DNA from 3 places in the Virgibacillus ihumii genome. Region 3 is predicted to be linked to each of the others. Evidence: riboswitches for the same ligand, from Rfam matches in the RefSeq annotation. Region 3 holds a riboswitch; each other region holds the start of a gene.
The links. Region 3 has a riboswitch for S-adenosylmethionine ahead of ssuE (NADPH-dependent FMN reductase). Riboswitches for the same ligand answer to the same signal wherever they lie in the genome.
Positions count from the first base shown of each region.

Region 1: another riboswitch for S-adenosylmethionine. It lies ahead of HUX68_RS11740 (PLP-dependent aspartate aminotransferase family protein); the one in region 3 lies ahead of ssuE (NADPH-dependent FMN reductase).
Region 2: another riboswitch for S-adenosylmethionine. It lies ahead of HUX68_RS07155 (methionine ABC transporter ATP-binding protein); the one in region 3 lies ahead of ssuE (NADPH-dependent FMN reductase).

Region 1 covers NZ_CACVAN010000001.1:2,440,283-2,444,550, forward strand. Annotated here, with positions in the region: gene rarD (EamA family transporter RarD) at 23-925, shown strand; SAM riboswitch class I at 1,005-1,120, shown strand; gene HUX68_RS11740 (PLP-dependent aspartate aminotransferase family protein) at 1,210-2,922, shown strand; gene HUX68_RS11745 (hypothetical protein) at 2,892-3,065, opposite strand; gene HUX68_RS11750 (homoserine dehydrogenase) at 3,218-4,204, shown strand.
Region 2 covers NZ_CACVAN010000001.1:1,424,339-1,428,606, forward strand. Annotated here, with positions in the region: gene HUX68_RS07145 (MetQ/NlpA family ABC transporter substrate-binding protein) at 1-21, opposite strand, end outside; gene HUX68_RS07150 (methionine ABC transporter permease) at 37-705, opposite strand; gene HUX68_RS07155 (methionine ABC transporter ATP-binding protein) at 695-1,726, opposite strand; SAM riboswitch class I at 1,822-1,933, opposite strand; gene HUX68_RS07160 (thioredoxin family protein) at 2,000-2,320, opposite strand; gene HUX68_RS07165 (toprim domain-containing protein) at 2,322-2,675, opposite strand; gene gcvH (glycine cleavage system protein GcvH) at 2,873-3,256, opposite strand; gene HUX68_RS07175 (arsenate reductase family protein) at 3,320-3,676, opposite strand; gene HUX68_RS07180 (acyl-CoA dehydrogenase family protein) at 3,867-4,268, opposite strand, start outside.
Region 3 covers NZ_CACVAN010000001.1:2,911,547-2,915,814, forward strand. Annotated here, with positions in the region: tRNA gene HUX68_RS14225 (tRNA-Thr) at 1-50, shown strand, start outside; gene HUX68_RS14230 (hypothetical protein) at 217-462, shown strand; SAM riboswitch class I at 622-729, shown strand; gene ssuE (NADPH-dependent FMN reductase) at 1,191-1,730, shown strand; gene HUX68_RS14240 (LLM class flavin-dependent oxidoreductase) at 1,762-3,138, shown strand; gene galU (UTP--glucose-1-phosphate uridylyltransferase GalU) at 3,298-4,209, opposite strand; gene HUX68_RS14250 (glycosyltransferase family 2 protein) at 4,232-4,268, opposite strand, start outside.

The sequences.
Region 1 (4,268 bases), 470 kb from region 3:
TATTACAAAGGAGGCTTGCTAATTGGATCAGGAGAATAAACTTGGAATTATCTATGCAGCGGCAGCCTATACACTTTGGGGGTTTCTGCCAATCTATTGGAAACTTGTCCAGCACGTTCCGGCAGATGAAATTCTTGCACACCGCATTCTGTGGTCATTCATTTTTATGATGATCATCGTGCTTGTATCCGGCAAGCTGCGGCCATTTTTCAAGGAGTGCAGACAAATACTGCACGACAAAAAGAAACTGATCGGGATTTCTGCGGCTTCCGTCATTATCAGCATCAACTGGCTGACGTTTATTTGGGCGGTTAACAGTGAACATGTTGTTCAGGCAAGCCTTGGCTATTACATAAATCCGCTTGTCAGTATTTTACTGGGCATGATTGTTTTAAATGAATCTCTAAGCAGACGGCAGCTGCTTTCATTCATCCTGGCGGCGATCGGGGTTATCAATCTCACCATCAGTTTTGGCGTGTTTCCATGGGTCTCCCTCGTATTGGCATTCAGCTTCGGGCTGTATGGACTGTTGAAAAAAATGGTCGATATCGGAGCAATGTTCGGGCTGACGATTGAAACGATGATTGTAACACCGATTGCACTTATTTATCTGGTTGTTATTCCTGGCAGTACGCTTGCACCTGACATAATGCTCTCCAGAAATGGTACTTTACTGTTTGGTGCCGGTATAGCCACGGCGATCCCGCTTCTGCTGTTTGCTGCCGGGGCGAAACGGATTCCGCTGTCAATGGTTGGCTTTCTACAGTACATTGCACCGACTCTTATGCTTGTTCTCGGCGTGTTTTTGTATGACGAACCATTTACACAGGCACATCTTGTTTCATTCCTATTCATTTGGGTGGCATTAATCATCTACATGGGAGCGGCACGGCATAAAAAACCGGTACGCCAAAAAGAAATCTAAATTATTTTAAAAAATCTGTTGACGAACGGCACGGAACATGTATATAATATTCATTAAATTAATTAAAGTTAGTTATATCTTCTTATCAAGAGCGGCGGAGGGATAGGCCCTGTGAAGCCCGGCAACCTAAAAGGCAGTCATTGCTTTGAAAGGTGCTAAATCCTACAGATCAATTTTCGATCTGGAAGATAAGAGGAGGATCGTTGTAAATAACGCCCTCTTCTTAGGAAGAGGGCTTTTTCATTCTCCTCTTCCTCCAGATACAATTCAAGGAGGAATTTTTCATGTCAAACTATCAACTTTTTAACCCGGAAACTAACCTGCTTCACGGCGGACAGCAGCCTGATCCGACTACAGGATCACGCGCGGTGCCAATCTATCAGACTACTTCCTATGTGTTTCGGGATACGGAACATGCGCAGAATCTTTTTGGACTGAAGGAAGCAGGCAATATTTATACCCGTATCGGCAACCCGACCGTTGATGCATTTGAACAGCGGATTACATTACTTGAGGACGGTGCTGCAGCGGTGGCGACTTCATCCGGGATGGCAGCAATTACACTATCCATTTTAAACATCGCCCAAAGTGGAGATGAAATCATCGCCGACAGTAATTTGTACGGCGGGACATATAATCTGTTTGCCAATACACTCCCACGTTATGGCATCGATGTAAAATTTGTCGACGGAACGGACCTGGAACAGATTCGCAGTTCGATAACATCCAAAACAAAAGCAATCTTTGGTGAGACGATCACTAACCCGAGCCTGAATGTATTGGACATTGAAAAGATTGCCGAAATCGCGCATGAAAATGATATTCCGGTTATCATTGATAATACGTTTGCTACACCTTACGTTTCGAAGCCACTAACATGGGGGGCCGACATTGTCATTCATTCCGCAACGAAATGGATCGGCGGCCATGGTACAACAATAGGCGGAGTGGCGATTGACGGCGGCAGATTTGATTGGACAAAAGGGAAATTCCCTGGGTTCACCGAGCCTGACGAAAGCTATCACGGCGTTCGCTATGCGGATCTTGGTCCTGTAGCATTTGCCACAAAACTGCGTGTCCAGTTGCTGCGCGATATTGGTGCATGTCTTGGACCACAGGATGCGTTCCAACTGCTGCAAGGACTGGAAACCCTTCATCTACGGGTGGAGCGACATAATAAAAATGCGGCAGAAGTTGCTGACTTCCTGCAAAATCATCCTGCAGTCGAATGGGTCAACTACCCTGGTTTAAAAGATCATCCATCACACCAGACCGCACAGAAATATTTTCAGATCGGATTTGGTTCGGTGATTACATTTGGTATTAAAGGTGATCGTGATGCTGGACGCAAAGTAATTGATAATATTTCTATCTGGTCCCACGTTGCCAATGTCGGCGACGCTAAATCGCTGATCATTCATCCGGCATCAACGACACACCAGCAGCTGGGTGCTGAAGACCTGAAGCAAAGCGGTGTTACAGAGGAATTAATCCGCCTGTCAGTTGGCCTTGAATCGACTAAGGATACGTTAGCCGACCTGGATCAGGCAATCGCAAATGCAGCCGGTGTTGAAAAAACAATTGAGACGACGGATGCTGATGCCATTAACTGGCTGCTGTCCACCCCATTCAACCGGGAGAACGGACTTCGCAAAAAAACCATTGCTGTCTATGGCGAAACATCGTTCAATAATTTGGATAAATTAGGATTCCAGATCGTTACAGTCGGCAATCATGGGAACTACAACTCATTGCAGGAAATTCCATTTGATGTGGATGCTGTTGCAACGAATAATCAGGCACTGCCTCCTGAGACGATTGAACAGTTTATTAATAAAGAAGGAAAAATTCTTTGGACAGATAATCCGAGCGAAAGTGACCAAACTTTGGAGAATGCCAAAGCCGCCGGAATTACTGTTATTTCCGGAAAGGATGCCTATCAAGAAGCAACCAGACTTCGTAGTGGTCAATCTGATAAAGTACTGACAAACGCATAAGGAAATGCAGCGGACGGGGAGAAGTCTTGGTAAAAAGATTGCCCCCGTCCCGCTTTTTCCGAACCGGTTGATGTTTCGCCCGTGCGGTTGATGTTTTCCCCATACGGTTGATGTTCCGCCTGTGCGGTTGATGTTTTCCCCATACGGTTGATGTTTCACCTGTGCGGTTGATGTTCCGCCTGTGCGGTTGATGTTTTCCCCATACGGTTGAAGTTTCGCCCGTACGGTTGATGTTCCACTCGTACAGTTAATCTTTCTGCTACGTTAAAATTTTTTAAGAAGGGAGTTTTTATTGATGAAACCGATTCAAGTTGCGCTGATTGGTCTTGGGACCGTCGGATGCGGAGTCTACCAAACACTGCATATACACAAGCAGCGCCTGGAAATCGTGCTTGGTGCACCGGTTGAGCTGACAACGGTTGTCATCGAAAACCCGGATAAACACCAAAGGATTGCCGAAAAGGCGCCCATCTCAACAGATATTTCAGATATTCTGTACAACCCGGAAATTGATGTGGTTTTTGAGGCAATCAATGGGAAAGAACCGGCTTTCACCTATTTAAAACAGTGCATTCAAGCCGGAAAACATGTGGTCACTGCCAACAAGGAAATGTTCGCATCACATGGCAGGGAACTGAAGGAACTGGCCAAAACCAATGATGTCCAAATCGGCTATGACGCGACAACAGCCGGTGGTATTCCGATCATCCAAACAATCAGCCAGTTGTTTCGGGCCAATCAGATTCAGCAGGTGCAGGCAATTTTGAACGGTACATCAAACTATATCCTGACTGAGATGCGGGAAAATAAGCTCTCCTTCTCCACTGCACTGAAACAGGCACAAAAATGGGGTTACGCCGAAGCAGATCCAACGAACGATATCGAGGGATATGATGCTTTTTACAAATTGATGATTCTCAGTGAGCTTATTTACGATAAGCAACCTGACCCGGAAAACATCAGCCATTCCGGAATCACCGGAATAACTGGCGACTCCATTGAAAAAGCGCAACAGGATGGTAATCGGATCAAACATATCGCTTCAATCAATTACGATAAGGCAGGCAATTTGACAGCGGCAATTGAACCGGTGGCTGTCTCAAAGGAACATCCCCTCTATGCGGTCGAAGGTGTCGATAATGCAATCCACCTGAAAGCAGACATCGTTGGGGATATAACATTAACCGGACCCGGTGCAGGTTCATTTCCAACCGCAAGTGCCATGATTGAAGATTTTTGCCTAATTCTCAGTAAGCGGCCCGCTCCCATCCCCATCAGTTAAATAAAATAAGATTGTCTATTTCGACCACGAGCAAAAATCGTCTTCTGCCTGAAGGCGATTTTTT
Region 2 (4,268 bases), 1.5 Mb from region 3:
TAGTGCCAAAATCTTTTTCATCTGAATTCTCCCCTTTTATCTTTTATCTAATTTTTTGGAAATAAAGTCTCCAATGAACTGAAAAATAAATACAATAATTACAATTAAGATTGTACAAATCAGAACGACATCAAATTCCTGGCGTTGAAAACCAAAGAAATAAGCGTAACTTCCAAGTCCACCTGCACCGATAACACCTGCCATCGCAGTGTAGCTGATTAGCGCAATGGCGGTTACGGTCAGACCTGATACAAGTGCAGGCATCGATTCCGGCAACAGAACCCGAAAAATTATTGTCAAGCTTTTAGCACCCATTGATTTGGCTGCCTCGATGACACCTTTGTCCACTTCTTTCAGGGCAATTTCAACAAGCCTTCCGTAAAAAGGTGCCGAACCGATTATCAAAGCGGGCAACGCGGCATTCGGTCCGCGGACTGTACCGATTAAAAAGTCAGTAAAAGGAAAAAGCAGTAAAATCAGTATAATAAACGGTATTGCCCGGGACACATTCACAATGGCTGCAACAATCACGTTAAAAGTTTTATTCTGCCAGATACCGCCTCTATCTGTCAGATAAAGCATTAGCCCTAGTGCAATCCCGAGAACCAGTGTCCCAATCAATGCGAGGACCGTCATATAAAATGTCTCATATGTCGCGATCCATAACTCCTGTGTATCGATATTCGGAAACAACTCAGTCAACATCGCGAACCACCTCCACTTCAACAGAGGTTTCATTCACTATATAGTTAACTGCCTTATCCATTTCAGCCAATTCGCCATCGATCTGGACAAACAGCGTTCCATATGCCCCACGCTGTGTCTGCGTTATTTTCCCCTGCAAAATATTAATGTCAATGGCAAACTTTTTGGCAACTTTACTGACCAATGCCTGATTCGCCGTTTCCCCAATGAAGTGCAAGCGGATGATTTTGCCGCTTTCATACGTTTCAATCAACTTAGTGTAGCCTTCATTCTCGTCACTGGTTCCCATTACCTGTTCCACAAATTTTCTCGTGACCTGTTGCTGGGGTCTCAAAAAGACATCCAGCATATCACCCTGTTCAACAACTTTTCCTTCTTCCATGACCGCAACTCGGTTGCAGATTTTACGAATTACATGCATTTCATGGGTAATCAGGATAACAGTCAGCCCGAGTTTTTTATTGATGTCGACTAAAAGATCAAGAATCGCATTCGTTGTTTCCGGATCAAGTGCTGATGTAGCCTCATCACAGAGGAGCACTTTCGGCCGGTTAGCCAGTGCCCTAGCGATGCCGACCCGCTGTTTCTGTCCGCCGCTCAATTGTGATGGATAGGCATTATCTCTGCCGGACAAGCCAACCAGCTTGATTAATTCCTCTACACGGGCTTCACGTTCACGCTTCGGCACACCGGCGATTTCGAGCGGGAATGCAATATTATCTTTTACTGTCCGCGACCAAAGTAAATTAAAATGCTGAAAGATCATCCCGATTTCCTGTCGCGCCAGTCGCAACTGTTTATTATTCAGTGCTGTAATTTCCTGCTGATTAATGACAATCCGTCCATCTGAAGGATCTTCCAAACGGTTCAAAAGCCGTACAAACGTACTTTTTCCAGCACCGCTGTAGCCTATAACGCCAAATATTTCTCCTTCGTTTATCGAAAGGGTTAAATCGTCAACAGCTGTAATTTCATTCTTATTTGATGTGAATACTTTGCTTAAACCCTCTATTAAAATCAACAAAATCCTCCTTCAGACACTATTATGCGCCATAAAAAATAGAAAAACGTCTTTCCGTAAGAGAACAGAAAGACGTAAAATTGCATCTTCACGTTCTCTCATCTGTCAAAGCAAATGCTTTGCAGGAATTGGCACCTTTCAAATAAAAAATTATTTGAGGTTGCCGCGGTTTCGCAGGGCCAGCCCCTCCACCGCTCAGGATAAGAGAATTCACATATTTAATTAATAAAGTATAAAAATGATATTAGCACGCTTCTTCATGCATGTCAATTATTATTTCACAAATAACTCAGGTTTATATTTCATCAGATAGTTATATATATTTGGAATGGAACGAAATGCATAAACCTTTTCTTTTACCTCGTCCCTGTCCTTAATCAGCAGACACGGAACACTTTCCACTTTATACTCCTGCATCAAATCAGGATTCAGGGATGCATTCATTTCATAAAAAATATGTTCGCCATGTACCGACTCAATTTTATCCAGCATCGATTTTGCCAGACTGCACGTTCCGCAAAATGGTGTGTAAATATATAGTAGAAAACGTTCCTGCTGCAAAACTTCCTCAGTTGCTTCCTGCAAACTTATCACCCTATTGTAAAAAAATCGGATTGACCCTGATACCTTTTCCGGCCAATTCCACTGCTATATCGTGTTCCGGGGTTGCGGCAACTTCGCGGTATTCACCGCTTACATGCATATGTTCGGCATGAGGAAGTTCCCGTGTCAACTGCCGCCGCAATTTAATTCCGGAACTGTCTTCATCCACCAAAATATAGACGTCACGATCGTCCAAATTGTACGTCTCCAGCAGTTCATCAAATCGCTCAACGCCAAGTGTGCCATTCGTGCAAACGACATCCAGTTCTTCCGCTATAACCTTTTTAATTTGCTTCTTGTCGGTCAAACCTTCTACAATAATTATCTTTCCCGGATCATCCGTCATCACCAAATCGCTCCCAGCTGAAAACAGATTCATTTTAAATTATAACACAGCACCCAGTCTGTATTGTTATTTTATGCCTCGATGCAATAATTCATTACGATTACAAAATTCAGCTATCTTTAAGGCTTTATAACATCGACCGTATAAGCTTGCCATCTGCAAAAAGAAAAAAAGCAGGCCTTGAGCCCGCTTTTTCTTTAGTCTTCATCTACAATTTCTTCATATTTTTCAGGTGAAAGCAGTTTATCAAGTTCTGATTCATCTGATGGCTCCACTACAACCATCCATGCTTTGTCGTACGGGGATTCATTAACAAATTCAGGACTGTCTTCCAGTTCTTCATTAATCTCAACTACTTTTCCGCTGATCGGCGCATACAATTCCGATACTGTTTTTACAGATTCTACACTGCCAAAAGGCTCATCCAGTTCGAGTTCATCACCAGCTTCCGGAAGTTCAACAAATACGATGTCACCTAATTCGGATTGTGCAAAGTCGGTAATGCCGATTCGTACTTTGTCACCTTCTTTTTTAACCCATTCGTGCTCTTCTGAATATAACAAATCTTTCGGTAAACTCATTGAAATCCCTCCGATAATAGATTGCATTTTTACTATACTAAGTTCGGGCTGTTTTTTCCAGTACTACTTCCAGGTTTCCTCAAAAACCTCTTCTTTGAAACCAACCGTTACATTTTCTCCATCAGTGACAATCGGCCGTTTAATCAGCATACCGTCAGACGAAAGCAATTCTGCCATTTCTTCTGCATCCGCATCTTTGATTTTTTCCTTTATGTTTTGTTCCCGATATTTCTTCCCACTCGTATTAAAAAATTTTTTAGCTGGCAGACCGCTTTTATCAATCAATTCCAACAGCTTATCTTTAGACGGTGGCGTTTCTACAATATGTACAGGCTTATAATCCAATTTCTGTTCGTCCAGCCACTTTTTTGCCTTTTTACAAGTACCACAGTTCGGATACCAGTAAAATGTCAATCCCATTCCGCATCCCTCCATTTATTCCTATTGGATACATTATAGCAAAAATACGGAAGAATGGTCGACGAAAAAGCTGAGAATAAAAATTCGACGTAATCCATCAACTTCTGGTAATGCCAAACCGCAGTCAATCACGTGCTTGGAAAAAACAAAACTGCAGCACCGGTTAAGGTGAGGCAGTTTTGTTTTCTTCTTACACGTAATATTTTTCAGATTCAATTATTCCCGCTGCAATTTCACGTTTTTTCGCAATTACGTTTGTCGGCGTATGACGGGTCAGTTTCCGCAATGATGACAGCATCATACGGAGTGTGTCACCGGATTCAACAGCAATTAACGTTTCTTTTGCATCCGCTTCGATGCGGTTAAATGCTTCCTGCACATATACTTGTGTATACAGAAGTTTTTGCTTCGCTTTTTCTGCACCGTCTTTGTTGAATGCCTTTTCGGTACGGAGAATGGCAGATTCCATATTGTAAACCTCTGCTGTCATATCAGCTAGGTTAACCAGGATTTCCTGTTCATTCTCGAGCTTTTTCATATATTTTTGTGCAGCGAGACCTGCGCCAAGCAGCACCATTTTCTTCGCGTTTTT
Region 3 (4,268 bases):
GCACTTCCATGGTAAGGAAGGGGTCAGCGGTTCGAGTCCGCTTGGAAGCTTATATTTTAAACGCTTATCCTCCAATAGGTATAGGCGTTTTTTTATAATTATTCTAAGAATGTTTGTTTTGCAGACTAAAATTTGGCTTTTTCTAACCGTCGAAGGAAAAAGACCATAAATGGGCTTTTAATTATCAAGCTGGCATAAAAAAGGGGCATTTTGTTAATGTATAAAAAATTGGTTGTTGAAATGAAGAAATCCGGATTGACAATGGAGGACCTAGCTGATTGTTTAAAAATCACGCCAAATGAGGTTTATGAAAGGATTTATCAGATTGGAACAATCTTTGATGAACATGAGGGGGAGATGAGAAATGATTTCTATTTTTCAGAAGCGCTCATAATAACGCGTACTTTTTTCCCTGGTCGCTCACCTTTTGAAGTATTTGGTGTCCTAGAGGATGAAAAATAGCAAGGGAATTACTAAATATAAACAAACAACCGCCGCCACCCTAATATCAAAACCATATAACCATTTTAATGTCATCCGATAATGGAAAACACTAATTAATTTAAAAACCCACTTGATTTATCAGACTAATTGGAATATAATGGGCTGTAATAATAAAATATCTTATCCAGAGAAGCTGAGGGATCTGGCCCTGTGAAGCTTCAGCAACCTCTGACATTGTCAGAAAGGTGCTAAATCCAGCAAGATTAATTTCTTGGAAGATAAGGGCGGATTCCAATAATCGCAAGTAACCCTCTTTTCTTATCCAAGGAAAGGGGGTTTTTTGACGCATTTTTTCGGCGTACTTTTTAGCAGATGGGGTTGGAACAAAACAAATAAATGTATAAGAAAAGACGGACAATACTCTATTTTAGCGGAGGAAATATGCGTAGACTCCTGCGGGAGGAAAGGCCTAGGTGAGACTCTGAGTGCGAAGCACGAAGAGGCTCAACAGCCGCCCGCGGTAAAGAAGACACAGCGAAAGTGATTTCCTTGAGCTGATGTCGCACTTATGCTCGAAAGTGAAAGCGAAGTATATTTCCGGAGCGGCTAGATTCCTCAACTAAGTTAATTCGTATTTTCTTTTGATAAAATACTTTTGTCCCAGCCTCATTGCATAAGTGCAACTATGGTCGTCACCCAAAGGTTTGGTGACAACCAAGTTTTCTAAACAGGAAAGGATGGTTGAAATGAGTGAAATTGTTATTTTATCAGGAAGCCCCTCTGTAACTTCACGTTCGGACCAGGTGCTGAAATATTTAGGGAACTTGTTAACAGAGGAGCATTTTACGGTGACGCATATTTCAGTCCGGGATTTGCCTTATAAAGATTTGTTTACCGGAAATTGGGAACATCCCATCGTTCAGGATATTGCGGCGATGATTCGGAAGGCAAACGGCGTGATTGTGGGATCACCTGTATATAAGGGTGCATATTCCGGAGCATTGAAGTCCTTGATTGATGTGCTGCCGCAGGATGTATTACAGCATACCCCGGTATTGCCATTGATGACGGGTGGAAGTGCTTCACATTTGTTGGCAATTGAGTATACGTTAAAGCCGGTACTTGCAACATTAAAGGGGTATAATCTGAAAGGACTTTATTTGCTGGATAGTCAAATAGATAAATATAGTGAAAACCCAATTATTGATCGGGAAATTTTGGAACGGACGAAAAAACAGTTGTATTATTTTACGGAACTAGTAAACGGCGGGGTTGTTTGGAATTAATCTAATTTGATACTGAAAGGGGCTGGATAGAATGGTAAATAAACGAATTTACTTAAATGCATTCGATATGAATACTCCAGGACATCAGTCACCGGGTCTTTGGACACACCCGGAAGATGAGTCACATCGTTATAAGGACAGCAGTTATTGGATTGAACTTGCTAAACTGTTGGAGCGCGGAAGATTTGATGCGGTATTTATTGCAGATGTGCTTGGCACGTATGATGTTTATAAAGGATCAAGAGATGCAGCGGTACGGCAGGGAGCTCAGGCACCGGTGAATGATCCGCTGCTGATTGTACCGTTAATGGCTGCGGTTACAAATCATCTCGGGTTCGGGGTAACCTCTTCCGTGACGCATGAACATCCATATTTATTTGCCCGTCGGATGACGACGCTTGATCATCTGACAAATGGACGGGTCGGCTGGAATATTGTTACGTCTTATCTTAAGAGTGCGGCGGTCAATATGGGGAGGGCCGGTCAGATTAAACATGATGAACGGTATGATATTGCAGCGGAATATGTCGATGTTTGTTACAAACTCTGGGAAGAAAGCTGGGAAAGTGATGCAGTAAAATTGGATAAAGAAAATGGTGTATACACTGATCCAGACAAGGTACATGATATCCATCATGAAGGAAAATACTATAAGGTTCCCGGTGCTCATTTATCTGAACCGTCCAAACAAAGAACCCCAGTATTGTATCAGGCTGGCGCATCACCAAAGGGAAGAGCTTTTGCCTCAAAGCATGCGGAATTGGTCTTTATTGGTTCGCCTACCAAAAATGCCGCCAAAGAGACGGTGAGACGCTTGCGTGAGGATATTGCCAAAACGAACAGGTCCCAGGATGAGATAAAAATATTAACCATGCTGACACCAATTGTTGGAAAAACGGAATCGGACGCACTGGAAAAACTGGAAGACTACAAAAAATATATCAGTCATGAAGGTGCATCTGCTTTATTCGGTGGATGGACAGGAATTGATTTGTCAGCATATGAAGAGGATCAGGTTATTGAGTACATCGAAAACGATTCAATCCGCTCTGCGCTGGAAAGTTTTACAAACATAGACCCGGATAAACAATGGACCGTTGGAGAGATAAAAGATTTTGTCGGAATTGGCGGCATGAGCGGATATATCGCAGGTTCACCCGAACAAATTGCAGATCAGCTGGAAGAATGGGTTGATGAAACAGGTGTTGACGGATTCAATATTGCGTATGCTATCACACCTGGGACATTTAAAGATTTTGTTGAGTTGGTAATTCCTATTTTACAGGAGAGAGGGTTGGTGAAACATGATTATCACGGAACGTCATTAAGGGATAATCTGTTTGAAAAAGGCGACCTTCTTCCCGAACACCATCCTGGAAAACATACAAGAAAAGAGCTGGTTAAATAACTAAGAGGGGAGAAGACAGTCAATGAGGCGATTAAATCTAAACAGGGTTTAATCGCTTTTTGCTAATCCTTGATGTTTACAGTTTCTTAAAGCAATTACATGAAAACCCTGATTCCGAAATAATTACACGAAATCAGGGTGAACAATTTGAACCCGGAGTTACGGTTTACTTTCCATTAAGTGAAAATTCCTATCAAGAATGGTTTTCTCCTTCTTTAATATGTCTTCAATACCATTCATAACATCTTGCCTGATAGCCGGATTGTTTAATGCGACTTCCATAGTGGTTAATATAAAACCAATTTTTTCACCGACATCATATCGCTTGCCATCAAAATTATACGCATATACGCCTTGACGTTCATTTAGTCGTTGGATGGCATCCGTTAGCTGGATTTCTCCGTCAGCACCGATTTCTTTTGTTTCCAAAAACCGGAATATATCAGGTGTTAATACATAGCGGCCCATGATGGCCAAATTTGATGGTGGATTATCACGTGGCTTCTCAACAAAACAGTTTACATCATATAAACGACCTTCTTGTTTAGTTGGATCGATAATTCCATACCGATGAGTTTCGTTTTTGGGAACTTCCTGAACGCCGAGGACAGAGGCACCCGTTTTTTCATACTGATTGATAATTTGTTTGATACAGGGTGTATCTGCCTGCATAATATCATCTCCCAGCAGAACAGCAAACGGTTCATCTCCAATAAACTTCCTGGCACATAAAACAGCGTGACCAAGTCCCTTGGGCTGTTTTTGACGAATATAATGAATATCAACTTTGGCTGATTCACGAACCTTTTGAAGCAATTCAAACTTTTCTTTTCGGATAAGATTTTCTTCCAATTCAAATGCATGATCGAAGTGATCCTCAATGGCACGTTTACCCTTTCCGGTCACAATAATAATATCTTCAATTCCAGCTTCAACCGCCTCTTCGACGATATACTGAATTGTTGGCTTATCTACAATTGGTAACATTTCTTTCGGCATTGCTTTTGTTGCTGGCAAGAACCTGGTTCCCAGACCAGCTGCTGGTATGATTGCTTTCCTTACTTTCTTCATTAATTATTACCTCCTTATTATTTTAAGCGGAATGCCGGCCTCTCAACGTCCAAATCTGG